DNA from 3 places in the Amycolatopsis sp. WAC 04169 genome. Region 3 is predicted to be linked to each of the others. Evidence: riboswitches for the same ligand, from Rfam matches in the RefSeq annotation. Region 3 holds a riboswitch; each other region holds the start of a gene.

Region 1 (9,744 bases), on a different contig from region 3:
CGACTCCAAACCCGCGGTCCAGCTGGCGGCGAAGTTCCTGGCGGGCTGACGCTTCGGCCGCCGCCGAACCGTGCGTCTTCTACGGTGAAGGCATGGAAACGATCGCACTGGCCGAGGTCGCGGCCGTGCTCGCCGATCCGAGCCGCGCGTCGATGTGCCTCGCGCTGCTCGACGGGCGCGCCTGGACGGTGACCGAGTTGGCGGGTGCGGCCGAAGTGGCCGCGTCGACGGCGAGTGAGCACGTGACGAAGCTGACCGACGCCGGGTTCGTCGTGCGGGTCAAACAGGGGAGGCACAGTTACGTCCGGATAGCCGACCCCCGGGTGGCGGAGCTGATCGAGCATTTGGCGCAGCACGCCGAGCACCGGCCGGTGAAGGGACTGCGGTCTTCGGTGCGCGTGAAGCGGCTGGAGTTCGCCAGGACCTGCTACGACCACCTCGCCGGGACGGTCGGTGTGGCACTGCGGGACGGGATGCTCGCCACCGGGCTGATCGACGACGCCGGCGGACTGACGCTGACCGGCCGCGGGCGCGAGGTGCTCGACGGGCTCGGGGTGGAGATCGACGACGGCCGCCGTCCGATGCTGCGTGACTGTCTGGATTGGACAGTGCGCCGTGATCATTTGGCTGGCCGGGTCGCCGCGGCGTTACTGTCTCACGGAGTGAGCGCCGGCTGGTTGTCCCGGGAGGGTAACCGCGCGGTGAAAGTCCTGCCCGCGGCGGAAGAACCGTTCGCCGAACTCGGTGTCGACCTGGTGGCCCTGCGCAGTCCCTAATGGACAGTCTGTAACACAGGTTATCCGGACACTTTTCGACCGGTACACGAACGTGTGACGATCACCGCCTCACTATTCTGGAGCCCTCACGGCGACCGGAACGGGAGGCGACATGGAGCAGCTCCCGCTCATCCTCGGTACCGGTGGCGCGGTGCTTCTTGTCGCCGTGATCGCCGTCCGGGTGTCGATCCGGGTCGGCCTTCCTTCGCTGCTGCTGTACCTGGGGATGGGGGTCCTGCTCGGCGAAGCCGGGTTCGGCATCCAGTACGACAACCCCGAGCTCACCCAGTCGCTCGGCCTCGCCGCGCTGGTGATGATCCTGTCCGAAGGTGGCCTCACCACCCGGTGGACGGCCGTGAAACCCTCGCTGGGCATCGGAATCGCACTGTCCACAGTGGCCGTCGCGGTGAGCATCGCGGTCACCGGCGCGGCCTTGCACTGGCTGCTGGGCCTGGACTGGCGGATGGCGTTGCTGTGGGGCGCGGTACTCGCCTCCACCGACGCCGCCGCGGTCTTCTCCGTGCTGAGATCGGCGGGGATCGGGAAGCGGCTCGTGGGCGCGCTGGAGATCGAGTCCGGTATCAACGACGCCCCGGCCTACATCGCGGTCGTCGTCCTCGCCGAGGGGGCGACCATCGACTGGTCGCTGCCGCTGCTGGTGGTCTACGAACTCGCCGCCGGCCTGGTGATCGGCCTGGCCTTCGGCTGGGGCGGGGCGTTCGCGCTGCGCCGGGCGGCGCTTCCCGCCACCGGCCTGTACCCGCTGGCCACGGTCGCGGTGTGCGTCGTGGCGTACTCGAGCGGGCAGCTCGCCCACGCGTCGGGGCTGCTCGCCACCTACGTCGCGGCCCTGGTGCTGGGGAATTCGAAGCTGCCGCACCGATCGGACACGCTCTCCTTCGCCGAAGGGCTCGGCTGGCTCGCGCAGATCGGCCTGTTCGTGCTGCTCGGCCTGTTCGCCTCGCCGAGCAGGATCTTCGAAAGCCTGGTCCAGGGCCTGGTCGCGGGCGCGGTCGTGTTGCTGCTGGCGCGCCCGCTGTCGGTGCTCCTGTCGGCGCTGCCGTTCAAGATCCCCTGGCGGGAACAGGTGTTCCTGTCCTGGGCCGGGCTGCGCGGCGCGGTCCCGATCGTGCTCGCGCTGATCCCGCTGTCGTCCGGGGTGCCCGGCGCGCAGGAACTGGTCGACGCGGTGTTCGTGCTGGTCATCGTGCTGACGCTGCTCCAGGGGGCGACGCTGACGCCGCTCGCGCGAGCGCTCGGGCTGGCCCAGCACGCCGAAGCACACGAGATCGATGTCGACTCCGCGCCGCTCGACGAGATGGGCGCCGAGCTCCTGCAGGTCCGGATCAACACCGGATCGAAGATGCACGGTGTCTACCTGGCCGAGCTGCGGCTGCCGGTGGGGGCGACGATCAGCCTCCTCGTCCGCGACGGCACCGGCTTCACGCCGAACAAGAACACCCGGCTGCAGGAACGCGACCAGTTACTCGTCGTGACCACCGCCGAAGCCCGCGACGCGGCCGAACGACGCCTGCGGGCGGTCGACCGCGCCGGCCGCCTGGCCAGGTGGAAGGGCGAATCCGGCCAGTAGATCACGAACCGGCACCAGCTGTTCGTCGGTTGATCTCAGAAAATTCTTCCCTTTCGTACTCCCTTTGGATTACTTTCCCCGCAATCGACTCCATCGAATGGGTGAGTGTCGCGGGGTAAGGAGTACGCAAGGTGACGAAACTTCGTGCGCGGTTCGCCGGTCTGGGGGTCGCCGCGACCCTTGTCGGGGTGGTTCTCGCGGCCCCGACGGCGACAGCGGCCGGTGCCTTTCCCGCGTTCGGGCTGCCCTTCGACACGGGCCAATCGGTCTACTCGGCGGGCATCCACTCGGACAACGGGAACTCCGGCGTGAAGAACGCCATCGACTTCAGCCCCGGCGACAAGACCGTTCGCGCCCCGCTGGCGGGCACCGTCCGGATCCAGCACTGCTCCGGCGGCGACTGGGTGACCGTCGACCACGACGGCGGCTGGCGCACCGGCTACTACCACATGGAGAACATTTCGGTCACCGACGGCCAGAAGGTCGAGCCGGGCGACGCACTCGGCCGGACCGGCAACGCGCTGCCCTGCGGTGGCAGCAGCACCGGCGCCCACGTGCACTTCACCTTGTGGACCCTGCCCACGGCCGCCGCCCAGGGCGGCGACTCGCGCGACTTCGGGGTCGGCGCGGGCAACTGGGACGGCAAGTCCTACGACGAGGTCTCGACCAAGGTCGCCGAAGCCTACGGCGAGGCGGTCGACGGCAAGACCTTCGGCGGCTGGCAGTTCACCGCGGGGACCGATCAGTACTCGGGTACCGCGACCGAACTCTCCTCCCGCGCGACCATCGGGCTGCCCGGCCGATTCCGGGTCTGACCTGCCGTTGCCCGGCGCGGCGCGGCGCCGGGCAACGGTGTTTCCCGCTCACCGGGCACGTGAGCGGCGTCTCAAGATGCGGACGAGGGCTGGCTCGATCGGCCGCCCATCCGCTAACTTCGTCCGTAGGTCACGAGTGTCAGCGTCAAGCCCCGGCTAGCTGACCGGCAACCCTCCTTCCGCGGTGGGGTGCCCCGGGTGAGGACCTGGCTCGTCGCGCGGTGCGACGGGCAAGCGCGGGATCCTCGGCGGGTCCCCTGGCCCGGAGGATGACGATGACCCTCGCTCTCGAACGCACCAGCACCCCTGCTGAAACCGTTGCCACGCACGAAATCCCGGCGGTCGCCTGCGCCGATCTGCGGGTTCCGCTGGTCACCGGCGGCGACATCGGCTACGCCAACCTCGATCACGCGGCGAGCGCGCCCTGTCTGGACAAGGTGCGGTCCGCGGTCGACGAGTTCCTGCCCTGGTACGCCAGCGTGCACCGCGGCGCGGGGTTCGCCTCGCAGGTCTCCACCAAGCTCTACGAGCGCACACGCGGAATCCTGCGGGACTTCGTCGACGCGCGATCGACCGACACCGTCGTGTTCACCCGCAACACCACCGATTCCTTCAATCTTCTCGCGCGCAGTCTGCCGAAGCACACGTCGGTCGTCGTGTTCGACACCGAGCACCACGCCGCGCTGCTTCCGTGGAAGGGCCCGAACGTCCGCCGGATCGAGACGCCGCGCACCCGCCTCGCCGCGGTGTCCGCTGTGGACGAAGCGCTCGCGGACTGCCCGCAGGGGCCGCGGCTGGTGGTGCTCACCGGCGCGTCCAACGTGACCGGGGAACTGTTGCCGGTCAAGGAGATCGCGGCCGTCGCGCGGCGGCACGGCGCCCGGATCGCGCTCGACGCGGCGCAGCTCGCGCCGCACCGGAAGATCTCGGTGCGCGAACTCGACGTCGACTACGTCGCGCTGTCGGGCCACAAGCTGTACGCGCCTTTCGGCGCCGGCGCGCTGATCGGCCGCGCGGACTGGCTGCGCGCGGCTCAGCCGTACCTCGCCGGCGGCGGCGCGACGAAGCTCGTCAGCCGTGACTCCGTGGTCTGGAATTCCGGACCTGAGCGGCACGAAGCCGGTTCTCCCAACACTGTCGGCGTCTACGCGCTCGGAGTCGCCTGCGAGACGCTGGCCGCGAACTGGGACGGCATCGTCGCCCACGAAGAGGAACTGCTGGCGCGCCTGCGTCGCGGCCTCGCCGCCATCCCCGGCTTCGCCGAACTGCGCTTGTTCGACGCGCCGGTCGACCGGGTCGGCACGCTCAGCTTCGTCGTCGACGGTTTCGACCCGGGCTGGCTCGCCGCGGTCCTTTCGGCGGAGTACGGAATCGGCGTGCGGGACGGCGCGTTCTGCGCGCACGTGGCGACGAAGCGGCTGATCGCCGTGGCCGGTTCGACGGGGCAGCAGGCCGTGCGCGTGAGCCTCGGCCTCGGCAGCACCACCGAGCACGTGGACCGGATCGTGCTGGCGCTGCGCCAGATCGTCGCCCGCGGCGCGCGCTGGCAGTACGAGAAGCCGGAAGGCCGCTGGGTGCCGGAAAACGATCCGCGCGAACTGCCCCCGTTCTGCGCCTGACCCACTACCCTCACCCCGCATGGGGAACGAACGACCGCGTTACTGGTTTCCGCTGGCGTTACTGGGATTCGCCCAGCTGGCCGTGGTGGCCTTTTCGCTGGGCGGGATCCGCTCCGGGGGCTGGTTCGCTTACGCGCCCGCCGGTGAACGACATTCGTTCGGGTACGTGAGCTTGCACGGCGTCGAGATGAGCCGCGAAACCGCGGCCGCGCTGGACACGTCGTTCGACATCGCAGGCCGGAACGACGGCTGGCTGTTCGCCGTGTTCGCGGTCTACCTCGGCACAGTGCTCTTTTACACCCTTCGGACGAAGACCATGCGGTGGTGGAAGGTCGCCGCGATCGCGCTCGGCGGCCTGGTCGCCATCGCACTGGCCGACCTGGTCGGCTACTGGGAGTTCGACCTCGGCGGGGACACCCGGAGCGCGATCCTGCTGACGATCGGCCTGGTCCTGCTCGCCTGGCTGGACCGCAGCGTGCTGGTGCTGGCCGTGGCCGCGGCTTTCATGCTCTGCGCGGTCGTGCCCGCACGAGGACAGCTCGCGCTGGTGCTGTCGTCGCTGGTCGCGCTCGCCGGGGCGTTCGCGGCCCTGCTGAGCAGGCCGAAGGCGGCCGCCGAGGAGGCCTGAACACGCTCAGTGGACAATGGGGGAGTGAGTACAGAGCCCGAAACGGCGCCACCGTCGCCGCCGCTGCCCAAGAAGCGCGTCGCCGTGGTGTTCGCCGTCGCCGCGGTGCTGTGGGGGATCGACCTCCTCACCAAGCAGATCGCCGTGTCCACGCTGGAGGGCAAACAGCCGGTCGAGTTCCTCGGCGGGCTCGTGTACTTCCAGCTGGTGCGCAACCCCGGTGCCGCCTTCTCGATGGCGACCGGGCTGACCTGGGTGCTCGCGCTGGTCGCGATCGCCGTCGTGATCGCCATCGTCTGGCTGTCCCGGCGCCTGCGCTCGGTCGGCTGGGCGATCGGCCTCGGCCTCGTGCTGGCCGGCGCGCTCGGCAACCTGACCGACCGGATCTTCCGCGCCCCCGGCCCCCTGCAGGGGCACGTGGTCGACATGATCTCCGCCTTCGCGCCGAACGGGCAGGGCTGGGCGATCTTCAACGTCGCCGACTCCGCGATCTGCGTCGGCGGTGTGCTCATCGTGGTTCTTTCCTTGCTGGGCAAGGACTACGACGGAACATCCACAAAGGACAAGAAGAAGGCGGCGACCGAATGAGCGCGCGCATGCTGCCCGTCCCCGACGGGCTCGACGGAATGCGCGTCGACGCGGGGCTGGCGAAGCTGCTGGGACTCTCCCGCACCGTCGTGGCGGAACTGGCCGAATCCGGCGAGATCCTCCTCGACGGCAGGCCCGCCGGGAAGTCGGACCGGCTGACCGCCGGCGGGCTGCTCGAAGTGACGCTGCCCGATCCGGCGTCGGCGGTCGAGGTCGTCGCGGAGCCTGTCGAGGGCATGAAGATCCTGCACGACGATGACGACATCGTGGTGATCTCGAAGCCGGTCGGCGTCGCCGTGCACCCGAGCCCCGGCTGGACCGGGCCGACCGTCGTCGGCGGGCTCGCCGCCGCCGGGCTGCGCATCGCGACCTCGGGCGCGGCCGAACGCCAGGGTGTCGTGCACCGGCTGGACGCCGGCACGACCGGCGTGATGGTCGTGGCGAAGAGCGAGCACGCGTACACCGTGCTGAAGCGGGCGTTCAAGGAACGCACCGTCGACAAGGGCTACCACGCCATCGTGCAGGGCCACCCGGACCCGACGCGCGGCACCATCGACGCGCCGATCGACCGGCACCCCCGGCACGACTACAAGTTCGCCGTCGTCCAGGGCGGGCGGCCGAGCGTCACGCATTACGAGGTCGTCGAGGCCTTCCGTGCCGCTTCGCTGGCGCAGATCAAGCTGGAGACCGGCCGCACGCACCAGATCCGCGTGCACTTCTCGGCGCTCAAGCACCCGTGCGTCGGTGACCTGACCTACGGCGCCGACCCCGTGCTGGCGCGCAAGCTCGGGCTTTCGCGGCAGTGGCTGCACGCGAAGACGCTCGCCTTCGCGCACCCGGCCGACGGGCGCTGGGTCGAGTTCGAGTCGGAGTACCCGGACGACCTGGCGAACGCGCTGCGGATCCTGCAGGACGAGAACTAGCCCCTCGCCGCATTTAGTCCTCTGAATGCGGGACGGATACGTGAAGGACCCCTTCATTGCGTCTAGCGCAGTGAAGGGGTCCTTCACGTACTTGAGGGGGTGCTGGATGTCATGAAAGGGTCGTTCAGGACGAAATATGTCCTGAACGACCCTTTCATGACATCCGGGGAGTCGCGAAGGTCGAGTTCCCTCGGCTGAGCCGCGTGAAGGGGTCCTTCACGCGCAACCGTTGTGGCGTGTGGTTCTTCCGTGACCGTTAAGGCGATCGGCGGGCCGTGAAGGCCTCCTTCACAACCCTGAGGGTAGGAAAGGAGGCCTTCACTACCGTTGCCTCATTGCGTCCTGAAGAGCCGCATTTAGTCCTCTAAATGCGGAGACAGCGGGCGCGTCAGTCCTCGATCGACCAGGTCAGCGTGCGCTCGTCCGGTTCCGGCCGCGGCGACCAGCGCACGGCGACCACGCGGGTGGCGTCCGGCAGCACGTAGACGGTGTGCCCGCCGAGGGTCTCGCCGGGCCGGACGCCGATCTTGTGCGGCGGCCGCGACGTCAGCGAGACCGGCGCCTTCGCGATCGGCTTGCCGTCCGCGGTGAGCAGTTCGAGGTAGTTGTCCGGAAGCGACACGAACGGGATGTTGCCGCGGTTGGTGATCTCGGTGTGCACCACGACCGACCGTTCCCCGGCCTCCAGCGAGTAGCCCGCCGCGCTGAACAGGTAGTCCGCCGGGTCCTGGACCTCGAGCAGCTGGACGGTGAGCTGCTCGCCTTCCAGGCCCTGGGTCTCCATCACGTCGCCGGTCCGGCCCTTCTTGCCCTCCGGGGCGGCCTGCGGGGTCACCTGCTGCTCGTCGCCGCGTGCCCACGAGGCGGTCTGGGGGACGCCCCAGGTGCTCATCACCGGGTCGGCGGGCGTCATCGGCGGCGGGGCGAACTGCTGCTGCGGCGGGGCGGGCGGACGCGGCGGGGGCTGCGGCGGCGCCATCGGCTGGCGCACCGGGGCCGACGGCGGACCGGGGTAGCGGCCCGACGGCGTGCCGTGCACGTTGTACGCGCCCGAAGGCGTCCCCTGGACGTTGTACGGACCCGAGGGCGTGCCCTGGATGTTGTGCGGCCCGGAGTGCCCCGGCGGACGCTGAGGCTGTTGCGGGGGCTGCTGCGCCCAGGAGGGCGGGGCGCTCGAGATGGCGGCCCGCAGCCCGTTCGGGTCGCTCTCCACACCCACGAGCAGCGGCAACCCGCTGCCCGAGAGGGCCACCAGGCGGTACGCGACCTCGCGTGGATCCATCCCGACCTTCGCCGCGAGTTCGTGTACGGCCGCCTTGCCCAGGTCCGCGAGGGCGGCGAGCAGGCGGATGTCCACGGGATCGGTCACGGCCACGTCCGGGAACGCTACCGTCTCGCCTCCGGCGCCGCGGGGAGAGGCCGCCCGAGCGCGGCAAAACCCGGCTTCGGTAGTACTCGCTCTCCATTAGGGTCGGGGATACCGCCTCCATCGACCACTGGGGAAAGCAAACATGAGCCAAGTCTCCGCCCTCGCCGACGAGTTCGTCGAAGCCCTCTTCGACGCCGAGCCGGTCATGCCCGCTTTGCAGGGCTTCCGTCCGGAATCGACCGGCCTCACCGATCTCAGCGAGGCCGCGGGAGACGCTTTCCGCGCGCGGCTTGCCGGGCTCGCCGAGCGGGCCGAGGCACTCGCCACCGACGGGTTGAGCGCGGAGGAGAAGACCACCCGTGACGTCCTGATCGCGATGGCGCGGGCGAGGATCGCCCTGCTGGACTCGCGGTTCGTCGAGTTCACCATCAGCGACCTGTTCATCTCGCCAGCCGCCGAGGTGCTCACCGTGCTGCCGATGATGTCGGTCGGGACGGGCGCGCAGGCCGACGCCCACCTCGGGCGGATCGCCGCGATCCCGGAGTACCTGCGGCAGGCCGCGCAGCGGCACCGGGACGGCGTCGCCCGCGGCCTGGTCCCGGTCGCCTACCTGGTCGACGCCGCCGTCGCGTACCTCGACCGGCATCTCGCCGACCCCTCGGCCGATCCGCTGCTGCGCCAGCCCGCGCCCGACGAGGGCTTCGAGACCCGCCGCGCCGAACTGCTGCGCGACGTCGTCCGTCCCGCGATCGCCGAGTACCGGGAGGTGCTCGCGAAGGAGATCGCCCCGCACGGCCGTCCCGAGGACAAGCCCGGCGTCTGCTGGCTGCCCGACGGCGAGCGCCTCTACGCCCTGCTCGCCGAGATGCACACCACGACCGTCCGCACCCCGCGGGAGCTGCACCAGACCGGTCTCGACGTGATCGCCGGCCTCGCCGACGAGTACCGCGAGTACGGCTCACGGGTCTTCGGCACCAGCGACCTGCAGGAGATCTTCAGCAAGCTCCGCAGCGACCCGGACCTGCGCTGGTCCAGCGCCGAGGAGATGCTCGACTCCGCCCGCGCGGCCATCACCAGGGCCGAGGCCGAGGCGCCGAACTGGTTCGGCCGGATCCCGCCGCAGCCGTGGACGGTCGAGCCGGTACCCGCCGAATCCGCGCCCGGCGCGCCCGCCGCGTACTACATGTGGGCCGCCGTCGACGGCTCCCGGCCGGGTATCTACTTCGCCAACACCCACAAGGCGGAGGAGCGGTTCCGGCACGCGGCCGAGGCGACGGCCTTCCACGAGGCCATCCCCGGCCACCACTTCCAGCTGAGCCTCGCGCAGGGCCTCACCGAGCTCCCGTTGCTCCGCCGCGTCGGTGACTTCACCGCGTACGCCGAGGGCTGGGGCCTGTACACCGAGCGCCTTGCCGACGAAATGGGCCTGTACTCC
Region 2 (9,744 bases), on a different contig from region 3:
GCCGAGCGGGAAGGTGAGCTTGGTCGAGGTGACCGCGATGGCGATCTCGTCCACCGCGTGCCGCGAGCGGGTCGAAGGCGGGGAGCCCGTCTGGTACCTCGTTCCCGACGGTGTGGTGCGCTACATCGCCAAAAAGGACCTCTATCGCAAAGACCGGGGTTCGCCACCGGGTACCCTCGTCGGGCGCACCCGCGAGTAAAGCCATCTGTTTGAGGAGAACTGTGACAGCCACGTCCGAGGCACGAGAGCTGGCCGTAGCGGCCGCCCATGCGGCGGCGGACAAGAAGGCGAGCGACGTGGTCGTGCTGGACGTGTCCGACCAGCTGGTCATCACCGACGCCTTCGTCATCGCGTCCGCGCCCAACGAGCGCCAGGTCGGCGCCATCGTCGACAACGTCGAGGAGCAGCTGCGGCTCGGCGGGCACAAGCCCGTCCGCCGCGAAGGCGCCCGTGAAGGCCGTTGGGTCCTGCTGGACTACGTTGACGTCGTCATCCACGTCCAGCACCAGGAGGAACGCTCCTTCTACGGTCTCGAGCGGCTCTGGAAGGACTGCCCGCGGATCGAGGTCGCCGGTCTGGAGACACCCGCCGAGGAGGACCCCGCCGACGCGCAAGGCGCCTCGTGAGCCCGCGGCGGCTGGTGCTCTGGCGCCACGGCGAGACCGATTACAACGCGGCGGGCCGGATGCAGGGGCATCTGGACTCCGCGCTGACCCAGGTCGGCTGGAACCAGGCCAGGTTCGCCGTTCCCGCGCTCGCCCGGTTCTCCCCGGATCTGGTGATCGCTTCTGATCTGCGCCGCGCGACCGACACGGCCACGGTGCTCACCGAGGCCATCGGCGTCCCGCTGCGCATCGACAAGCGCCTTCGGGAAACCCATCTGGGCGAATGGCAGGGCTTCACCGGTCAGCAGGTCGACGAGGCGTACCCCGGCGAACGTGCCCGCTGGCGAGTCGACGCGACCTGGGCGCCACCCGGCGGCGAGTCGCGGGTCGACGTCGCCGAACGCGCGCTGGAGGTCGTCGCGGACCTGGATCAGGCCAATTCCGACGCCGGCGACGCCGTGCTGCTGGCGACGCACGGCGGTCTGATCATCGCGCTGACCGCGAAACTGCTCGGCCTGCCGGTCGCGTCGTGGCCGTCGCTGGGCGGGATCGCGAACTGCCATTGGGTCGAGCTGACCAGGCGTGACGGCAACTGGCGCCTGGCCGCCTACAACGCGGGAATCACCGGCTGATCCATGGCCCCGCGCCTGCTGGTGTTCGGCGATTCCCTCAGCTTCCACGGCCCGGACGGCCCGCACGCCGCCGACGACGCGCGCCTGTGGCCCAACGTCGCCGCCGAGGCGCTCGGCGGTGGGGGCGTGGACCTCGTCGCCGGGTTCGGCTGGACCGCCCGTGACGCCTGGTGGTCGCTGATCGGCGACCCGCGGGTCTGGGCGGATCTCCATCACGCCGACGCCGTCGTGCTGGCCGTCGGGAGCATGGACACGCTGCCCTCGCCGCTGCCCACCTACCTGCGCACCGGCCTGCGGTACCTGCGGCCCGATCCGCTGCGGCGAGTGGCGCGCAAGGCCTATCTGGCCGCCCAGCCGCGGCTCGCGATCGCTCTCCGAGGACGTCCGGTTGTCCTGCCGTCGAAGCTCACGGTCGAGTACCTCGACACCGCTGTCGGCGCTTTGCGCACGCTGCGACCGGAGCTGCCGATCTTCGGCATGCTGCCCTCCGTGCATCGATCCGACTCGTACGGCCGCGTCCACACCGCCCGCGCCGGTGCCGCCGCGGCCCTCGCCGCCTGGGGGCGGCGCGCGGACGTCCCGCTGCTGGATCTCGAAGCCGTCGTCGGCGACCACGTGCTGAGCGGACGGGGCAATCCGGACGGGATGCACTGGGGCTGGGAAGGACATGCCGCCGTCGGCGCGGAAATGGCCCGCCTGATGGCCCCGGTGCTCCGCCCCTCGGCAACGTAGGCTGGCTGCCGTGTCGGTCGCCGTAGTCACGGATTCCACCGCCCACCTGCCGGAAGGCTTCGCCGAACGGAACGGGATCCGGGTGGTCCCGTTGCATGTCCTCGTCGATGGCGTCGTGTTCCTCGACGGCGTCGAGATGGGGCCCGGGGCCCTGGCCGAGGCGCTCGGCAAACGCAGCCTGGTGACGACCTCCCGGCCGACGCCCGCCGAGTTCGTCAAGGAGTTCCGGGCTGCGCTGGCCGAGGGCGCGGACGCCATCGTGTCGGTCCACCTGTCGCGGGAGCTGTCGGGAACCTGGGAGGCGGCGGTGCTCGCGGCCCAGGAGGTCGGGCCGGACAAGGTGCGCGTGGTCGATTCGCGCAGCACCGCCATGGGGCTCGGGTTCGCCGCCCTGCGCGCGGCGGGCGCCGCCGCGGCCGGAGCGGAACCGGCCGAGGTGGAGGCGGCCGCGGTCGACGCGGTCAACCGTTCGGAGACCCTGTTCGCCGTCGAGACCCTCGAATACCTGCGCCGCGGCGGACGGATCGGCCCGGCGGCGGCCCTGCTCGGTACGGCGCTCGCGGTGAAACCGGTGCTCCACATGTCCGAAGGCCGGATCCAGCCACTGGAGAAGGTGCGGACGATGAATCGCGCGGTGGCGCGGCTGGTCGAACTCGCCGTGAAGGCGGCCGAAGGCGGGCTCGCCGACATCGCCGTCCACCACTTGGCCTCGCCCGAGCGCGCCGTCGAACTGGCCAACCGGCTCGAGGAGTCCATCGATTGCCCGGAAGGGTGCGTGGTCTCGGAAATCGGCGCGGTCATCGGGGCCCACACCGGACCCGGTGTGCTCGGTGTCGTGATCCAGCGAACGGGCTAGGGAAACCCGCCAGCGTCCCATACGACTCCGACGGGAAACGGTGATCCGGCCCCGGTCTCGGCCGAGTTGTCCACAACACCCCACTTGTCCACAACCTCGGCATTCGCCACTCCCGCCCGCCACCTCCGCTCCGTAGCGTCGTTCACGTGTTCGACCAAACCGCCCGGTCACCGGGTCCCTCCGTCAACGCCAGGCTGGCGTGGCTGGCCGCCCAGCTGTCGCCGCCCACCCAGGGCCCGCCCGCGGGCAGGCTCGTACGCCGCTGGGTGCCCGCCCGGTTCACGGCGGACGGGATCCCGGTGAACCGGCGGTGGTTCGCCGTGGTGGCCGTGCTGATCGCGGTGGCCGTGATCGTGGCCGGAGCGATCGCCTTGTTCGGACACCGGCCGGGGGCGGAGACCGTGCCGCCCCTGCCGTCGGCGAAGGCCGCCGGAGACGTCCCCGCCGCGGCGGGCAAGGCGCCTCTGGTGGTCAGCGTCGTCGGCCGGGTGCACAGACCCGGCCTGGTCACGATCCCTCCGGGCGCACGGGTCGCCGATGCCCTCACGGCGGCCGGTGGGGCACAGCCCGGAACGGATCTGACCGGAGTGAATCTGGCCCGACGGCTCACCGACGGTGAGCAGGTGGCCGTCGGTGTCCCCGTCCCGGCCGCGGCCGGAACGGCGGCACCGGCGGGAAAGCTCGACCTGAACACGGCCACGGCCGAGCAACTCGACACGCTGCCCGGGGTCGGCGAGGTGATGGCGAAACGCATCGTCGACTGGCGGTCCGGGCACGGCGGGTTCACCACCGTCGAGCAACTCCGTGACGTAGAAGGGATCGGCGAATCTAAATATCGAAAGCTCCGGGAACTGGTGTCCGTCGGATGAACCCGTCCGCCGATCCGTCCGAAGTGGACACCGCGTCGTGGCGGGGTCAAGACCTGCGGCTGTTACCGGCCGCGGCGACGGCCTGGCTCGGCACACTTTCCGGGCTTCTCGCCGGCTGGTGGATCACGATGCTCTGCGGTGCGGCCGCCGTGGTGCTCGCGATCATCGCCGGTGTCCGTGCCCGCCGGACGGCGTCCCGGTGGGTGGCGGGCTTGGGTGCCCTGGCGGTCGTCGGCGTGCTCACCGCCGGTCCGGTGGCGCTGCGGATCCGGGCCGCCGAGCACGACGATCTCCGTGCCGCCGCCGCACGGGGGAGCGATGCCACCACGACGGTGGTGGTCACCGAGCGGCCACGTCCGGTCCGCGGTGCCGGATACGCCGATCGCCGGGCGGGTACCCGCCTGGTGGTCATCGCCGCGACGGTGGGCACCGCGGTGGCGGGTGAGCGGGTGGTGGATTCGGCAGGCCGGATCCTCCTGCTCGCTCCCGCCGAGGGGTGGACGGACCTGCTGCCCGGGCAGCAGGTCACCGCCTCCGGGCGGCTCGCACCGGCGAAGGGGGCCGAACTGACGGTCGCGGTCCTCTCGGTGCGAGGCCCGCCGTCGGCCGTCGGGCCGGCGCCTTGGTGGCAGCAAGCCGCGGAATCGCTGCGCACCGGGCTCCGGGATCTGTGCACCGTCCTCCCGGAGGAGGAAGCCGGTCTCGTGCCCGGACTGGTCGTGGGGGACACGAGCACCCTCTCCCCGAGGGTGGAACACGAGTTCACCGACTCCGGCATGTCCCACCTGATGGCCGTGAGCGGTGGGAACGTGGCGATCGTCTGCGGCTCGATCCTGCTCCTGCTGCGAGTGCTCCGGGTCGGGCCGCGGACTTCCGCCGCCGCGGCCGCCGTGGGGCTCGCCGGGTTCGTGGTCCTCGCCGGGCCCGCGCCCAGCGTGCTCCGCGCCGGGGTGATGGGGGCGGTCGGGCTGCTGGCGCTGGCACTGGGGCGCCGGGGTTCGGCGCTGCCCGCGCTGGCGTTCGCGGTGGCCGGGCTGGTGGTGGCCGATCCCGCGATGGCCGCCGACTTCGGGTTTGCGCTTTCGGTGCTCGCCACGGCCGGGCTCGTCCTGCTGGCGCCGAGGTGGGCGGACTGGCTGGTCGGACGAGGCGTTCCGGCCGGCTATGCCGAGGGACTGGCCATCCCGCTGGCCGCGTTCGTGATGACGGCGCCGGTCATCGCGGGTATGGCGGGATCGGTCAGTCTCGTCTCGGTGCTGACCAACGTGCTCGCCGCGCCGGTGGTCGCCCCGGCCACCGTGTTCGGCGTGCTCGCCACCGCCGTCGGGCCATGGTGGCCGTCGGCGGGCAGACTGCTCGTCCGCCTGACCGAACCCGAGGCCGGCTGGCTCATCACCGTGGCCCGTCACGGCGCCCGGGCGCCGGGAGCGGTCGTGGACTGGCCGGATGGCTGGTGGGGTGGGCTTTTGGCGGCCGGGCTACTCGCCGTTCTGCTCGTGGTCGTCCGGTTGCGGCACGGCAGGATCCTGCTGGCGATCGCGTTGGCCACCGGGCTGGTCGTCTTCGTGCCGGTGCGAGTGCTGGCGCCGGCATGGCCGCCGTCGGCGTGGAATGCCGTCGCCTGCGACGTCGGGCAGGGCGATGCCGTCGTCCTCGCCACGGGTGAGCCGGGGAGGGCGGTCCTGGTCGACACCGGGCCGGAACCGGGACCGGTGGACGAATGCCTGAGCAGGCTCGCCGTGGACCGCGTGCCGCTGATCGTGCTGAGTCATCTCCACGCAGACCACATCGGCGGTCTCGGATCCGTCTTCGAGGGCCGGTCGGTCGGAGCGGTCGCCGTCGGCCCGGGCAGGGCTCCGGACTGGGCGTGGCAACAGGTCGCGGACGAGACGGCGCGCCGCGGGATTCCCTTGCTGGAGCTGGAGATCGGCCAACGCCTGGAGTGGCAGGCGTTGTCACTCGACGTACTGGGGCCGCGCTATGTCACCCGGCGCTCTGTTCGTGAACAGGACGGGACGGTGATCAACAACGGTTCGGTGGTCCTGCGCGCAGGGACCCCGGCGGGCCGGCTGCTGCTGACCGGCGACATCGAGCTCGCCGCACAGGCCGACCTGATGGCCGAGGGAGCAGACCTGCGTGCCGACATCCTGAAGGTCCCGCACCACGGAAGCCGTTACACGGCACCGGATTTCCTCAACGCCGTCGCGCCACGGGCCGCTTTGGTGAGTGTCGGTGCCGGAAACACCTACGGCCATCCGAACAAGTCCACTTTGGACAACCTGGTGGCGGTCGGCGCGTCGATCGCCCGCACGGACACGGACGGCGACACCGCGGTGGTCGCCGACGGGAGAGGCCTCGCCCTGGTGCGCCGGGGTGAGCCCCGTGGCCCGCCTCGTTCCTGAGGCGGGCCGGCGGGAACTCAGATACCCAGAGCTTCGCGGACCGCGTCGGCCGAGGCGCTGACGGTGGCCTTCGGGCCGATCTTGTCCTCGACGGCGTCGAGGGTCTTGAGGCCGTCACCGGTTATCAGCAGGACGATCTCCTCGTCCGGGTTGAGCTTGCCGGTCTCGATGAGCTTCTTGGCCGTCGCGACGGTGACGCCGCCCGCGGTCTCGGTGAAGATGCCTTCGGTGCGGGCGAGCAGCCGGATGCCCTCGACGACCTCTTCGTCGGTGACGTCTTCGATCGCACCGCCGGTGCGGTTGACCACGTCGAGCACGTAGGGGCCGTCGGCCGGGTTCCCGATCGCCAGCGACCGGGCGATCGTGTCCGGCTTGACCGGCTGGACGACGTCGTGGCCGGCGCGGAAGGCCGCCGAGACGGGGGAGCAGCCCGTGGCCTGCGCGCCGAACACCTTGTACGGCGTCTCGTCGACGAGGCCGAGCTGGCCGAACTCGCGGAAACCCTTGTCCACCTTGGTGAGCTGGGAACCGGAGGCGATCGGCACCACGATCTGGGAGGGGAGCCGCCAGCCGAGCTGTTCGGCGACCTCGAAGGCCAGCGTCTTGGAGCCTTCCGAGTAGTAGGGCCGGACGTTCACGTTCACGAACGCCCAGCTCTCCTGCTCGGCGGCGAGCTGGGTGGCGAGCCGGTTCACGTCGTCGTAGTTGCCGTCGACCGCGATCAGGTCTCCGTCGTACACGGCGGTGGTGAGGATCTTGGCGCGCTCAAGGGTCTTCGGGATCAGGACGACCGACCGCCAGCCGGCACGCGCCGCCGCGGCGGCGACGGCGTTGGCCAGGTTGCCGGTCGACGGACAGGCCAGCACGTCGAACCCGAATTCGCGGGCGGCGGCCAGCGCGACGGCGACCACACGGTCCTTGAACGAGTGCGTGGGGTTCCCGGTGTCGTCCTTGACCCAGACCTTCTTGACGCCCAAGGCTTTCGCGAGCCTGTCGGCCTGGATGAGCCGGGTGGCGCCGGGTTCGGTGTTGGGGATTTCTTCGACGTTCGATGGAACGGGAAGGAGCTTCTTGTAGCGCCAGATGTTCTTCGGCCCGGCTTCGATGTCCTCGCGGCGCACACGGCCGAAGTCGTAGGCGACCTCGAGCGGCGAGAAGTCCTCGGCGGAAACGAATTCGGGGGCGAGCGGCTGCCGGTGTCCCTCTTCCTTCGACACCAGTTCGACGGCCGGTCCGAGATCCGGGGTCTTGGTGGTGGAGGTCGTGCCGAGGGTTGCGGTCATCGCGAGGTTCCTTTCCTCATCTGCCCCGCCGTGGCGGGCCGGAATTGGCACCGTGTTCGTCAGCTACCCCGCGATCGCGGGATGACAGGCTGACGCCGGTTGCCGGGGCTTCATCGGGCCGTTCCCTCTGCCCCTCTGGATGAGCGGTATTCGATTGTCGGCACGCGTGTCATCGCGTCGCCTCGCCAACACCGTACGACATGAGGCTCCGGTGGGGCCACCGTGCCCGGAACACATCACCGGACAAAGCACACGAGAGGAGGAGTGGCAGGATCGTCACCGTGACGACGCAAGCTTCCGCCCCATCGCCGCTGGTCCTGGTTCTCGGTGAGGAAGAGCTGCTGATCGAACGAGCGGTCCGCAGCGCTTCGGACGCGGCCAAAGCGGCCGATCCGACGGCGGATCTCACCCGGATCCGGGTGTCGGACCTCACAGTCCCGGCGCTCGCGGAAATGGTCAGCCCCTCGCTGTTCGCCGAAGGCAGGGTGATCGTCCTCGAATCCGCGCACGACATCTCGCAGGAGCTCGCCGACGGGGTGATGGCCTACGTCAAGGCGCCCGCCGACGGCATCGTGCTCGTCGTCGTGCACAGCGGAGGCGGCCGGAGCAAGGCCGCGAAAGGGCTTCCAGCCGCCTTGAAGAAGGCGGGCGCGGAGGTCGTCGAGTGCCCGAAGCTGACCAAGGCCGCCGAGCGGGAATCCTTTGTCCGCAACGAGGTCCGGCGGGTCGGTGGGAAGATCGACGGTGCGGCCGTGCTCGCGTTGATCGACGCCGTCGGCTCCGATCTGCGCGAGCTGTCGTCGGCGGCGACGCAGCTCGTCGCGGACGCCGGCGGGGCGGTCGACGAGCAGGCCGTCCGGCGCTACCACCGTGGCCGCGCGGACGTGAACGGTTTCGCCGTCGCCGAGAAGGCCGTCGCCGGTGACAAGGCGGCGGCGCTGGAGTCGCTGCGCTGGGCGATGCAGCTGGGCGTACCGCACGTCCTGGTCGCGGACGCGCTCGCCGACGCCGTCCGGACGATCGCGCGGGTGTCCGGCGCCGGTCGCGGGAACCCGAACCAGATGGCGGGCGAGCTGGGGATGCCGCCCTGGAAGGTGCGCAAGGCGCAGGGGCAGGCCCGCGGCTGGGGGCAGGACGGTCTGGCCACCGCGATGCGGGTGGTCGCCCGGCTCAACGCCGAGGTCAAGGGAGTCGCGGCCAACCCGGAGTACGCCTTGGAGCGTGCCGTGCTGGAGGTCGTCGACGCTCACGGCACAAGCCGCTGAGAACGGCGAAGGGCCCCGGCGACCGAGTCGCCGGGGCCCTTCGAAAGCCGATCAGAGAGAGTTCGCGCGCTTCGCGAGCGCGGACTTCTTGTTGGCGGCCTGGTTGGCGTGGATGACGCCCTTGGTCACGGCCTTGTCCAGCTTCTTGGCCGCGTCCTTCTGCAGCTCCAGGGCCTTGGCCTTGTCGCCGGCGTCGGCGGCCTCGCGGAACTTGCGGATCGCGGTCTTCACCGAGGACCGGATCGCCTGGTTGCGCTGACGCGCCTTCTCGTTGGTGGTGATGCGCTTGATCTGCGACTTGATGTTGGCCACGGGGGCGCTCCTCTTGAATCTCTCGGTGGTTTCACCGCCGCGCTGTGACCGGCCCTGCGTGCTCGTGGAGCGGCGCGGGTTTCCTCCATGACGGAATGCCACACGACAGTGAAAGGCAAGCTTAACAGCCGTCCCGGCGCGGCTCGCGGCAGCCTCGGGAGGGGTGCTTGCGGTACGGTGAAGATCGTAGTGCCTAGGGTTCCGCCGCCTGCCCGGCCAGCGAAAACACACAATCAGGGCAGACGGGACAGGTCCGAGCGGCACCATCGGCGGAGCCGGAAGCACCGCCGTTCATCTGACGGGACAAAAGCCTGGAGGACCCGGTTTTCCGCATGCGCGGAAAACGTGAAAGGTCCGCTGTGAACGCCACCGCTCTGTCCTTCGTCGTCATCGCCGCAGTCATCCATGCGGGCTGGAACCTCGCCGCCAAACGGATCCGCCGTGGCGGAGCCCGGTTCGTCTGGGCTTACTACAGCCTTTCCGCGATCCTGCTCGTCCCCGTCATGGCGGTCTCGCTGGCCGTGGAGCCACAACGTCCACAGTGGACCTGGCTGTTCGCCGCCGTGGTCACCGCGGTGTTCCACGTCACCTACGGCGTCGTCCTCCAGCGGGGGTACGCCGTCGGCGACCTGTCCGTCGTCTACCCCGTCGCCCGCGGGACCGGGCCGCTGATCTCGGTGCTCGCCGCAGTGGTGCTGCTCGGCGAGCGGCCGGGGATCCTCGGCCTGGTGGGCGCCTTCCTCGTGATCGCCGGGGTGCTGGTGATCGGGACCGGGCGAGCACCGGCC
Region 3 (9,744 bases):
CCGCCCATGATGATGACGTCCTTGCGACGGCCGCAGATCACGATCATGCCGTCGACCAGGTAACCGAGGTCGCCGGTGAGCAGCCAGCCGTCCTCGTCCTGTGTCGCGAGCGGACCTTCCATGGTCAGGTACCCCGGCGTCACGGCCTCGCCGCGCAGGCGGATCTCCCCGACCTCGCGCTCCCCGAGCACAGTTCCCTTGTCGTCGACGATCTCGGCTTCCAGCCCGTCGAGAGGCGGCCCGAGCACCGCGAAGGACCGGACCTGGTCGGTCCCGCGGCGCGGGTCGCCCTCGGGGACCGGCACCGCCCGGTTGTCCGTCTCGAGCGCGTCGGCCTCGACGACGTCCAGCGTCAAACCGGTGAACAACGGCGCGAACGAAACCGCGAGAGTCGCCTCCGCCATGCCGTACGCCGGGAAGACGCATTCGGCGGGCATCTTGAACCGTGCCCCGGCATCGACGAACGTCTGCACGGCCGTTTCATCGATCGGCTCGGCGCCGTTCAACGCGATCCGAAGCTTCGAGAGGTCGTACGCGTTGTCGTCCTCGACACGGGCCATCCGCTTGCCCACGATCGCGTACGCGAAGTTCGGCGCGGCCGTGGTCGTGCCGTTGTACTTGCTGATCAGCTGCGGCCAGATCAACGGCCCCGACAGGAACTCGAGCGGCGTGATCTTGACGAGTTCGACGCCGAACGTCATCGGGACCGTCAGGAAGCCGACCATCCCCATGTCGTGGAAGGTGGGCAGCCACGAGACCATCACGTCGACGTCGAAGTCGAACTCGGCCCGATCGACCATCGCCTTGACGTTCGAATACAGGTTCCCGTAGGTGATCTGAACGGCCTTCGGGTCGGCCGTCGACCCACTGGTCAGCTGCAGGAGCGCCGTGTCCGACTCGGCCGTCGGCACGGGCTCCGCCAGCGGCTCCGCCTCGAGCAGTTCGGTGATGACCTGGAAGGCGATGCCATGCTCGGTGAGGACCGGCGCCAGCTGGTCGAACGGCTCGCCGAGCAGAACCAGGCCGGAACCGATCATCCGCAGCACGCGAACGGTGTCCTCGGCCCATTCCGCGAGGTCGGTGCGCTGCGTCGGCTGGTGCAGCATCGTCACGCTGCCGCCGGCGAGCCAAACCGCCTGAACCGTCGGCGCGATCAGTGACGGCGCCGCCGCCAGGACCGCGACCGCTTTGCCGGGCTCCAGCCCGGCCGCCACCAGACCCCCGGCGACCCGCTTGGCCTGCTCGTGGATCTCGGCCCAGGTCCGCCGAATCGGCTCCTTGGGCTCCCCGGTGACCATTCCCCGCTGCTGACCTCGCCCCGCCGCGGTGGCGACGAGCGTGTCCACGAACCGACTCATGCGCGTCACACTACTGTCCTCGCTGGAAGACCCGCGCGCCGTCGAGCGAACTCATTCGATCGCTTCGGAGGTCTCGAGCCACTGGGCTTCGACCTCCTCTTTCTCCGTTTCGACGGCCTTCAATTCGGTGTTCAGCTCGATGAGCTTCGTCGGATCGGTCGCCGCGGCCAACAGCGCCGCATGGAGTTTCTCCTCCTTCGTGTGCAGCTGATCGAGCTTGCGTTCCAGACGGGACAGCTCCTTTTGCGCGGCACGCTGCTCCGCGGCGCTCTTCTTGGGCGCGGAGACCTGCGCGTTGCCTGCCTTCCGGTCACTGCCGGCCTTTTCGAGGCTCTTCGCGCGCCGGTCCAGGTACTCCTCGATCCCGCCCGGCAAGTGGGTCACCTGCCCGTCGCCGAACAAGGCCACGATCGTGTCGCAGACGCGTTCCACCAGGTACCGGTCGTGCGAGACGACGACAAGGCTGCCCGGCCAGGAATCCAGCAGGTCTTCGAGCTGCTGCAAGGTGTCGATGTCGAGATCGTTCGTCGGTTCGTCGAGCAACAGCACGTTGGGCTCGGCCATCAGAAGCCGGCACAGCTGCAGGCGGCGCCGTTCACCACCGGAAAGGTCTTCGACCGGTGTCCACTGCCTCGCCGCGGGGAACCCCAGCTTTTCGGCGAGCTGCGAAGCGGTGAGCTCCTGCTTTCCGAACACGACCCGGCCGGACACCTCTTCGATCGCCTGCAGCACGCGCAGATCGCCCGGCAGGTCGTCGAGTTCCTGCCGCAAGTGCGCGAGGCTGACCGTCTTGCCCTGGATGCGCCGGCCCGTCTCGGGCTCCTTGTCGCCACCGAGCAGCTTGAGGAGCGTCGTTTTGCCCGACCCGTTGACGCCGACCAGACCGACCCGGTCGCCGGGCCCGATCCGCCAGGTGACGTGATCGAGCAGGGTGCGGTCGCCGACGGTCAACGTGGCGTCCTCGATCTCCAGCACGGTCTTCCCCAGCCGCCGGCGCGCGAACGCCTGCAGCTCGACCGAATCACGCGGCTCCGGCACGTCGGAGATCAGCGCCTCCGCCGCCTCGACCCGGTAGCGCGGCTTCGAGGTCCTGGCCTGCGGGCCCCGACGCAGCCACGCGAGCTCTTTACGCGCCAGGTTCTGCCGCTTTTCCTCGGCCGTCGCCGCCAGCCTCGCCCGTTCCGCTCGCGCGAAGATCCAGTCCGCGTACCCGCCTTCGTACTGCTCGACGCGACCGTTGGTGACCTCCCAGGTCAGGCTCGCGACCGTGTCGAGGAACCACCGGTCGTGCGTGACGACCACGACCGCGATCTTGCGGTTCAGCAGGTGATCCGCGAGCCAGCGCACGCCTTCGACATCCAGGTGGTTGGTCGGCTCGTCGAGGACGACGAGGTCCAGTTCACCGGTCAGAGCGGCGGCCAGCGCCACCCGGCGGCGTTCGCCACCGGACAGGTTCGCCGTTTCCTTCTCGAGGCCGAGAGCGGTGATCCCGAGACCGTCCATAATGGACCGGACTCGTGCGTCAGCGGCCCACTCGTGCTCGGCGCCGTAGCGCTCCAGCACGACATCTCCGACGGTGCTGCCGGCGGGGAGCTCGGTCCGCTGGGTGACGACGGCCATCCGCAGGCCACGGACCTGACTGACCCGTCCCGTATCCGGCTCGCTGATTCCCGCGAGAACCTCCAGCAGCGTCGTCTTCCCACCCCCGTTGAGACCGACGACACCGATACGCTGCCCCTCCGCCACACCGAGCGAAACACCGTCGAGCAGCGGGCGCACCCCGAAGGACTTGCTCACCGACTCCAGGTTGACCAAGTTGGCCATGCCTCAGCCGATCCTTTCCGAAAAGCTTGCACCACAACGAATTAGTCGGTGTCCTTTTCGGACACCCTCACGCGTGCACCCGCGGCGGTGACGGCCGCGGCGCGTCGTCGCCGCCGACCAGCCGGGCTCCGGGCACCGGCCCGTGTGCGACGCGCACCGTGCGGCAGACACCCGCACCGGACAGCTCCGCGGCGACCTCGACGGCCGACTGGGCATCCGCGCACAGAAAGGCACATGTCGGCCCGGATCCGGAGACGGTGCCGGCGAGCGCGCCCGCGTTCACCCCGGCCCGCAAGGTGCGGCGCAGCCCCGGCCGCAACGAGACGGCGGCCGCCTGCAGGTCGTTGCCGAGAAGCAGCGCCAGTTGCCGCGGGTCACCGGAGGCCAACGCCTCGACCACCGGAGTGTGCGAACCGATCCGCGGCGGGCTGCCCTCTTCACGCAGCTTGTCCAGCTCGCCGAACACCCTCGGAGTCGAAAGACCACGCTGGTCGAAGGCCAGGACCCAATGGAAGGTGTGCCGCGACAGGACCGGCACCAGTTGCTCACCTCGGCCGGTGCCCAACGCTGTCCCGCCGTAGAGAGCGAACGGGACATCGCTGCCGAGCTTCGCGGCGATACCCGCCAGTTCGTCCCGGGAGATGTCGAGCTTCCAGAGCGACGCGAGTCCCACCAGGGTCGCGGCCGCGTCGGCGCTGCCCCCGGCCATCCCGCCCGCTACCGGAATGCCTTTGCGCAGCACCACCCTGACCTTGGACTCGCCGTCCGCCTTGCCGACGTGGGCCGCCAGCGCCTGAGCGGCCTTCCAAGCGAGATTGTTCGCCCCCGTCGGTACGGAGCCTTCGCCTTCGCCGTAGACCTCGACGCCGGGGTCCTCGGTGACCGCTACGGTCACCTCGTCGGTCAAGGAAAGCGCCTGGAACACGGTCACCAGCTCGTGGTAGCCGTCCGGGCGTACGTCACCGACCGACAGGTGCAGGTTGACCTTGGCGGGAACCCTGACGGTCACTGGGGGCGGTACGACGGCGAGCACCCGTCAAGCCTACGTGGCCGCTCCGCTTGCGCTGTCACCAGGAGAAAAGAGAACAGGACGAGTCGGACACACGAACGGGCCGCCCCGGACGGTTTTCGTCCTGAGCGGCCCGTTCGCGGAGGAATCAGGCAGCGACACCCTGCGGTCCGCGGACCGGGTGGGTCACGTGGCCGCCACGTTCGGCGATCCAGGCGAGCGCGGCGTCCGCGCGTTCACCGCGCACACCGAGACGGAACCGGCCCACCGGCGTGTCGCCGATCCGGGTCAGGCCGCCGCCGATCGTGGCGAGTTCGACGTCGAAGCGACCGGCGGCCTCCGGGAGCAGCGCGCCGACCGAGGCGAAGCCGACGAGCACGACATCCACCGCGCGGTCGTACTTCGAGGCCTGCGCCCGCCCGGTCTCGATCGCGGGAAGCAGCGCCTGCGCGGTCCGGCTGTTCGGGTCGGAGACCAGGTCGAGCACGGTTCCACGCTCGACGATCGCCCCGGCCTCCAGAACCGCGACGTCGTCGCAGACACGGCGCACGACGCCGGCGTCGGGCGTGGTGAGCAGCACGGTGACTCCGAGCTCGGCACGCGCTCGGTCGAGCACGGTCAGAACCGCACCGGACTCTTCGGACTGCACACCCGCGGTCGGGTCGTCGGCCAAGAGCACGGACGGCCCGGCGGCCAGCGCCTTGGCGATGGCCACCCGGCGCAGCTGCCCTTCGGACAGTTCGCCCGGCCGCTGCCCCGCCCGCGGGGTGAGGCCGACCAGGTCCAGCAGATTGCCGACCCGGTTGCGACGCTGCGGCCCGTCGAGACCGAGCTGTTCGAGCGGCGAAGCGATGTTGCCGGCGATGGTGCGCTCGGCAAGCAATTCCGGTTTGGTGCTCACGACGCCGACCTGCCGCCGGATCTCCCGCAGACGGCGTCCGTCGAGGGTCCCGGTGTTGAGCCCGTCGAGGCGGACGACGCCGCGGTCGGGACGCTCCTGAAGACCGATGCAACGAGCGAGGGTCGACTTGCCGGAACCGGCCGGGCCGACGACTCCGAACAGCGAGCCCGCTTGGATGTCCACGCTCACATCGCGCAGCGCGACGACGGGATTTCCGTTGAGGGGAAAGGATTTGGACAGGTTTTCGACAGTGATCACGAGAGGCTCCATGCGAATGGGGCGCTGCATCTTTCGAGCGCGCCGACCGTCACCGAGTGACCGTCCGGGAACGGACGGGTTTCAGAGGTAAAGGCGAAAAGGACTCAGGCAGTAACGGTGGAGCGTCGACACGCACTTACCGTGCGGCGACCTTCATCGACGACACGTCGCCTGGTCAGCAGGAGCGGGTGGGTGACCCTGTTCATTAGGCACAGCCTCCATCGGTCCTGGCTGTAGCACCTGCCCTGTGGAGGGTGGTTGCTGCGACTTCGGCGAGCCAGGTCTCTCAGTCGCTCGGGATGGCCCACTGAGTAAAACCGATCCCACTGGATGAAAGCAAGCGCGTAGGCGCAGATCACACGTCTGGTCGCGTCCATTATACAGGATCGGGTGTCCATATAATGGAACTGAAGTAGGCGCCTCCGACTTGCGTCAGGCGCGCTACCTGCTAAGACGATGCCGGCTTACACGGATCGAGAAGAAGACTTACGCACTCGTGCTGACCTGGCCCGGCGGACGTCCGCGCGGCGCCGGTCACACCTCGGGCAGTTGGTCAGCCGACAGCCGCGGCGATCCGCGCGAACTGGTGAACATCCAGCTGCTCACCGCGCGTCTTGGGATCGATACCCGCCTTCTCGAGCAGTTCCCCCGCGCGTTCGGCGGAACCGGCCCATGACGCCAACGCGGCACGCAGAGTCTTCCGTCGCTGGGAGAAGGCGGCGTCGACCACCGCGAACAACTTCTCCCGTTCCACGGACGACACCGCGTCGCCCCGCTCGAAAGCGACAAGAGCGGAGTCCACGTTCGGAACAGGCCAGAACACCGCTCGAGGCACGGCGGCGACCTTGCGCGCCTTTCCGTACCAGGCGAGTTTGACGCTCGGCACGCCGTAAGTCCGGCTCCCGGGGCCGGCCGCCATCCGGTCCGCGACCTCGATCTGGACCATCACGAGGCCACTGGTCAGCGACGGCAGCTCGGCAAGGAGGTGAAGCACGACCGGAACCGCGACGTTGTACGGCAGATTCGCCACGAGCGCCGTCGGACGCGCGGGCAGGTCGTCCGCTGTGATCCGCAGCGCGTCCGCGCCGACGACCGTCAGCCGTTCGGCCCCGCCCCGTTCGGCCGCGGTGTTCGGCAAGCGCCCCGCCAGCACGGGATCGATTTCGACCGCGACGACCTCGGCGCCGGTCGCGAGCAGGCCGAGGGTCAACGAGCCGAGGCCCGGCCCGACCTCCAGCACGACGTCGCCTTCGCCGACCCCCGAAAGGTCGACGATACGTCGCACCGTGTTGGGATCGTGCACGAAGTTCTGGCCGAGCTTCTTGGTCGGACGTACGTCCAGCTCGGCCGCCAGCGCCCTGATCTCCGCAGGACCGAGCAGTTCAATCACCCGACGATCGTAACCAGCCCCGGTAGGCCACGATTGGCCGGTGGACGACGTCGTACTCGAAGGCGAGAAGGTTCGACTGCGCGACTGGAGGCCGAGTGACCTCCGACCGCTGCGCGGCTTACTCGATCCCGCGCGGCCTTGGCACGAGACGAACGGGCCGTACTTCGGCGCTCCGACCGCGGCGGCCGCCGACTCGACGGCACGCGAACTCACCACTGCAAAGGCCGAGCCATCCGATCCCCGCACCAGCCTCGCCGTATGCGACCTGAGGGACGACCGGTTGATCGGCAGGGTCAGCTGGTATTGGGAAAGCAGGCAGACCGACTGGCGACGGATGGGACTGGTGATCTACGACGAGCAGTACTGGGGCGGTGGCTACGGCACTGAGGCCTTGCGCTTGTGGACGACCTACCTGTTCGCCCGCACCGACACCCTTCGCCTGGACTTCGCCACGTTCTCGGGGAACCCAGGGATGATCGCCGTCGGCAGGCGGCTGGGATTCGTCGAAGAAGGCCGGTTCCGACGCGCTCGCCGCTGGTCCGGGGGCGTGCACGACTCCGTCGTCTACGGGGTGCTCCGCGAGGAGTGGGACCGGATGATCCACTCGAGCACGGAGCCGTGATCCCGCCCCCACCATCCGTATGGCTTTTCCGAACCGGCACGTATCCCACTCCCGTGTGATCGGCGCAGGTCAGCGCAGCCGGAGCGTAGTGATCATCCACCCGATCGATACCGTGCATTCGTTCGAATCTGCCTCGACAATCGAGGGATGACCAGCACAAACATTCCCAAGGCCTTCCCGCTCAACCTGCCGGAAGGTGACGCCGAGCTGCTCCTCGATGAGTTGCAGACACGGCTACGCGAAGGGCGACGTCTGTTCGCCGAGGTCGGCCAGATCCTGGCCGAGATCGAGTCACGTGGGGTCCGAGACCTCTACGGATACAACTCGATCGCCGTCTTCTACGAGCATGTGGCTCGTGTGCCTCGCGCCGAGGCCAACAAAGTTGCCGATAGAGCGCTCGCGCTCAATTCGAGACGGGCGCGCGACGGCACGTCGATCGACCCCGTCGCACCCTTGACCGGCATCTCGGCCGGCACCGGCGCGTTGGCCGAGGCCGGCATCGACCGAATCGTCACTGTCATGAAGAGGCTGCCCGACCACGTCGACGCGGACGAACGGCACGAGGCCGAGAAGGGCCTTGTCGACCTCGCAGGCGTCGCGAGACCACGCGACGTCACGATGGCGGGCACCGACCTGCTCGCACGACACGACCCGGATGGAAAGCCCAAAGATGAGCCCGGACCGAAACGTCAGCGAAGCGAATTCTGGTTACGCCAAAAGCGGACCGGTCGCTGGGACATGCGCGGCGATCTCGATCCCGAGACAGGCGCCCGCCTGAACGCGCTCCTGGTGCCGCGGGCGTATCCGGCTCCCGGCGAAGAAGCCGACGACCGTGCGCCGGCGGAGAGACGCGGCGACGCGTTCGCGGAGATCGTCGATCTCGCGGAGGCCGGCCCTGACATCCCCCTGCCCCGGCAGACCTCGGAACGGGTCGCTGAGGAGCCTCGGCCCGCACAGCCCGACAACGGGCCTACAACCCACCCAAAGCCCACCCAGGCGCCGCCACAGGGCCACCACAGCCCTCACCGCGGCGAGGAAGACGTTCGAGAGGGCACCGCAGCTGGACGAACCCGGAATGTCGCCCACATGCGTCCCCCTCGTTGGTGGGCACGGCTGTCGAGACCGAGACCGGGGAACGCGACACAGCCTCAGAGGCCTCTAACGGCCTGAAGGCCACCGTGCGGGCAGAACCCACATGGTGACCTTCAGGAAAGGAGGGTGATCCGGCGTCAGGCCTTCTTGCCGCAGTGCGGCCACGCGCCATAACCGCCGCGGTCCTCGCGAACCTTCTCGGCGACAGCGATCTGCTGGGCCTTGCTGGCCTGGTGCGGGTACGCGGCGTACTGCTCGCCACCGTAGGCGTCCCAGGTGCTCTTGTTGAACTGCAGGCCACCGTAGTAGCCGTTGCCGGTGTTGGCGGCCCAGTTGCCGGTCGACTCGCACTGAGCGATGCGGTCCCAGGCTCCGGCGTCTCCGATGACCGGGTCGGCGGGCTTCTTGGTACCGACCTTGACGATCTTGGGCTTGGCCTCGGTGATGACCTCTTCCGAGACCTTCTCGCGACCGACCTCTTTGCCGTTGCGCTTGGTGACCTTGTAGGTCACGGTCTTCTGGCCCGGGGTACCCGGGTCCTCGACCTTGGTCTTGCCCTTTTCGAGCTCCGGGTCGTCGACCTTCTGCTCGGGCGGCGCGATTTCCTCGTTCTGCTTGACCATGGTGACGCCGGTCCGGCTGATGTGGACCTCGGCGCCGTCGACCAGCTTGACGTCGAGACCGCCGACGGCCTCGTCGTCCGGGCCGAGGGTCATCCGGAGCTCACCGAGGAATTCCTTGGTGGTGACCGAGTTGGTCTGCACCTTGCGCGGTTCGTTCGCGCCGTCGTAGACCGTGACGTTCTTGAGGGTCTTGACCTCGACGGTGGCGCCTTCGAGGGGCAGCTCACCGTTCTGCGGGAGCGAGGTCCAGGTGCCGGCCTTGGCGAGGTCGGCGCGGCCGAGCTGGTTCAGCGCGTCGCCGAGGTTGGTCGCGCGGACCCAGGACTCCTGCTGCGGTGCGCCGTCGACGATCAGGTTCAGCTTGCGACCGCGCTCCAGCTTGATGACGCCGCCGTCGCCCACCTCGGCCTGAGGCGAGGGCGAGAGCGAGTCGTGCGCGCCGACCGAGAGACCGGCGTCTTCGAGGACCTCGCCGACGGTGTCACCGAAGCTGTGGACCGTCTGCTGCTTGCCGTCGACGTCGAGCGTGACGCTCTTGTTCATCGCCATCGCGGCCGCGCCGCCACCGCCGAGGGTGAGCAGCACCGCCATGACGGTCCCCTTGAGGAACCGCTTCTTCCAGACGCGGGTCGAGTTCGAAATGACCTCGTCCTTGGTCGCGGCCTTC

Evidence for each region. Region 3 has a riboswitch for S-adenosylmethionine ahead of DMC61_RS32625 (methionine ABC transporter ATP-binding protein). Riboswitches for the same ligand answer to the same signal wherever they lie in the genome.
Region 1: it holds a riboswitch for S-adenosylmethionine, as region 3 does, so the genes downstream of both, DMC61_RS11785 (aminotransferase class V-fold PLP-dependent enzyme) here and DMC61_RS32625 (methionine ABC transporter ATP-binding protein) in region 3, are expected to answer to the same signal.
Region 2: it holds a riboswitch for S-adenosylmethionine, as region 3 does, so the genes downstream of both, thrC (threonine synthase) here and DMC61_RS32625 (methionine ABC transporter ATP-binding protein) in region 3, are expected to answer to the same signal.

What each region holds. Positions count from the first base shown of each region.
Region 1 is NZ_QHJI01000004.1:583,554-593,297, reverse strand. Features, by position in the region: gene DMC61_RS11805 (penicillin-binding transpeptidase domain-containing protein) at 1-49, shown strand, start outside; gene DMC61_RS11800 (helix-turn-helix transcriptional regulator) at 93-776, shown strand; gene DMC61_RS11795 (potassium/proton antiporter) at 889-2,367, shown strand; gene DMC61_RS11790 (M23 family metallopeptidase) at 2,499-3,182, shown strand; SAM riboswitch class IV at 3,311-3,425, shown strand; gene DMC61_RS11785 (aminotransferase class V-fold PLP-dependent enzyme) at 3,458-4,801, shown strand; gene DMC61_RS11780 (hypothetical protein) at 4,821-5,429, shown strand; gene lspA (signal peptidase II) at 5,454-6,017, shown strand; gene DMC61_RS11770 (RluA family pseudouridine synthase) at 6,014-6,940, shown strand; gene DMC61_RS11765 (AsnC family protein) at 7,329-8,315, opposite strand; gene DMC61_RS11760 (DUF885 family protein) at 8,452-9,744, shown strand, end outside.
Region 2 is NZ_QHJI01000013.1:256,712-266,455, reverse strand. Features, by position in the region: gene nadD (nicotinate-nucleotide adenylyltransferase) at 1-199, shown strand, start outside; gene rsfS (ribosome silencing factor) at 222-626, shown strand; gene DMC61_RS34565 (histidine phosphatase family protein) at 623-1,237, shown strand; gene octT (diglucosylglycerate octanoyltransferase) at 1,241-1,969, shown strand; gene DMC61_RS34555 (DegV family protein) at 1,980-2,825, shown strand; gene DMC61_RS34550 (ComEA family DNA-binding protein) at 2,972-3,694, shown strand; gene DMC61_RS34545 (ComEC/Rec2 family competence protein) at 3,691-6,096, shown strand; gene thrC (threonine synthase) at 6,114-7,379, opposite strand; SAM riboswitch class I at 7,393-7,525, opposite strand; gene holA (DNA polymerase III subunit delta) at 7,661-8,644, shown strand; gene rpsT (30S ribosomal protein S20) at 8,696-8,956, opposite strand; gene DMC61_RS34525 (EamA family transporter) at 9,289-9,744, shown strand, end outside.
Region 3 is NZ_QHJI01000012.1:231,251-240,994, reverse strand. Features, by position in the region: gene DMC61_RS32640 (fatty acyl-AMP ligase) at 1-1,358, opposite strand, end outside; gene DMC61_RS32635 (ABC-F family ATP-binding cassette domain-containing protein) at 1,410-3,182, opposite strand; gene DMC61_RS32630 (4-(cytidine 5'-diphospho)-2-C-methyl-D-erythritol kinase) at 3,250-4,215, opposite strand; gene DMC61_RS32625 (methionine ABC transporter ATP-binding protein) at 4,340-5,350, opposite strand; SAM riboswitch class I at 5,566-5,656, opposite strand; gene rsmA (16S rRNA (adenine(1518)-N(6)/adenine(1519)-N(6))-dimethyltransferase RsmA) at 5,904-6,740, opposite strand; gene DMC61_RS32615 (GNAT family N-acetyltransferase) at 6,781-7,362, shown strand; gene DMC61_RS32610 (DUF222 domain-containing protein) at 7,510-8,532, shown strand; gene DMC61_RS32605 (resuscitation-promoting factor) at 8,592-9,744, opposite strand, start outside.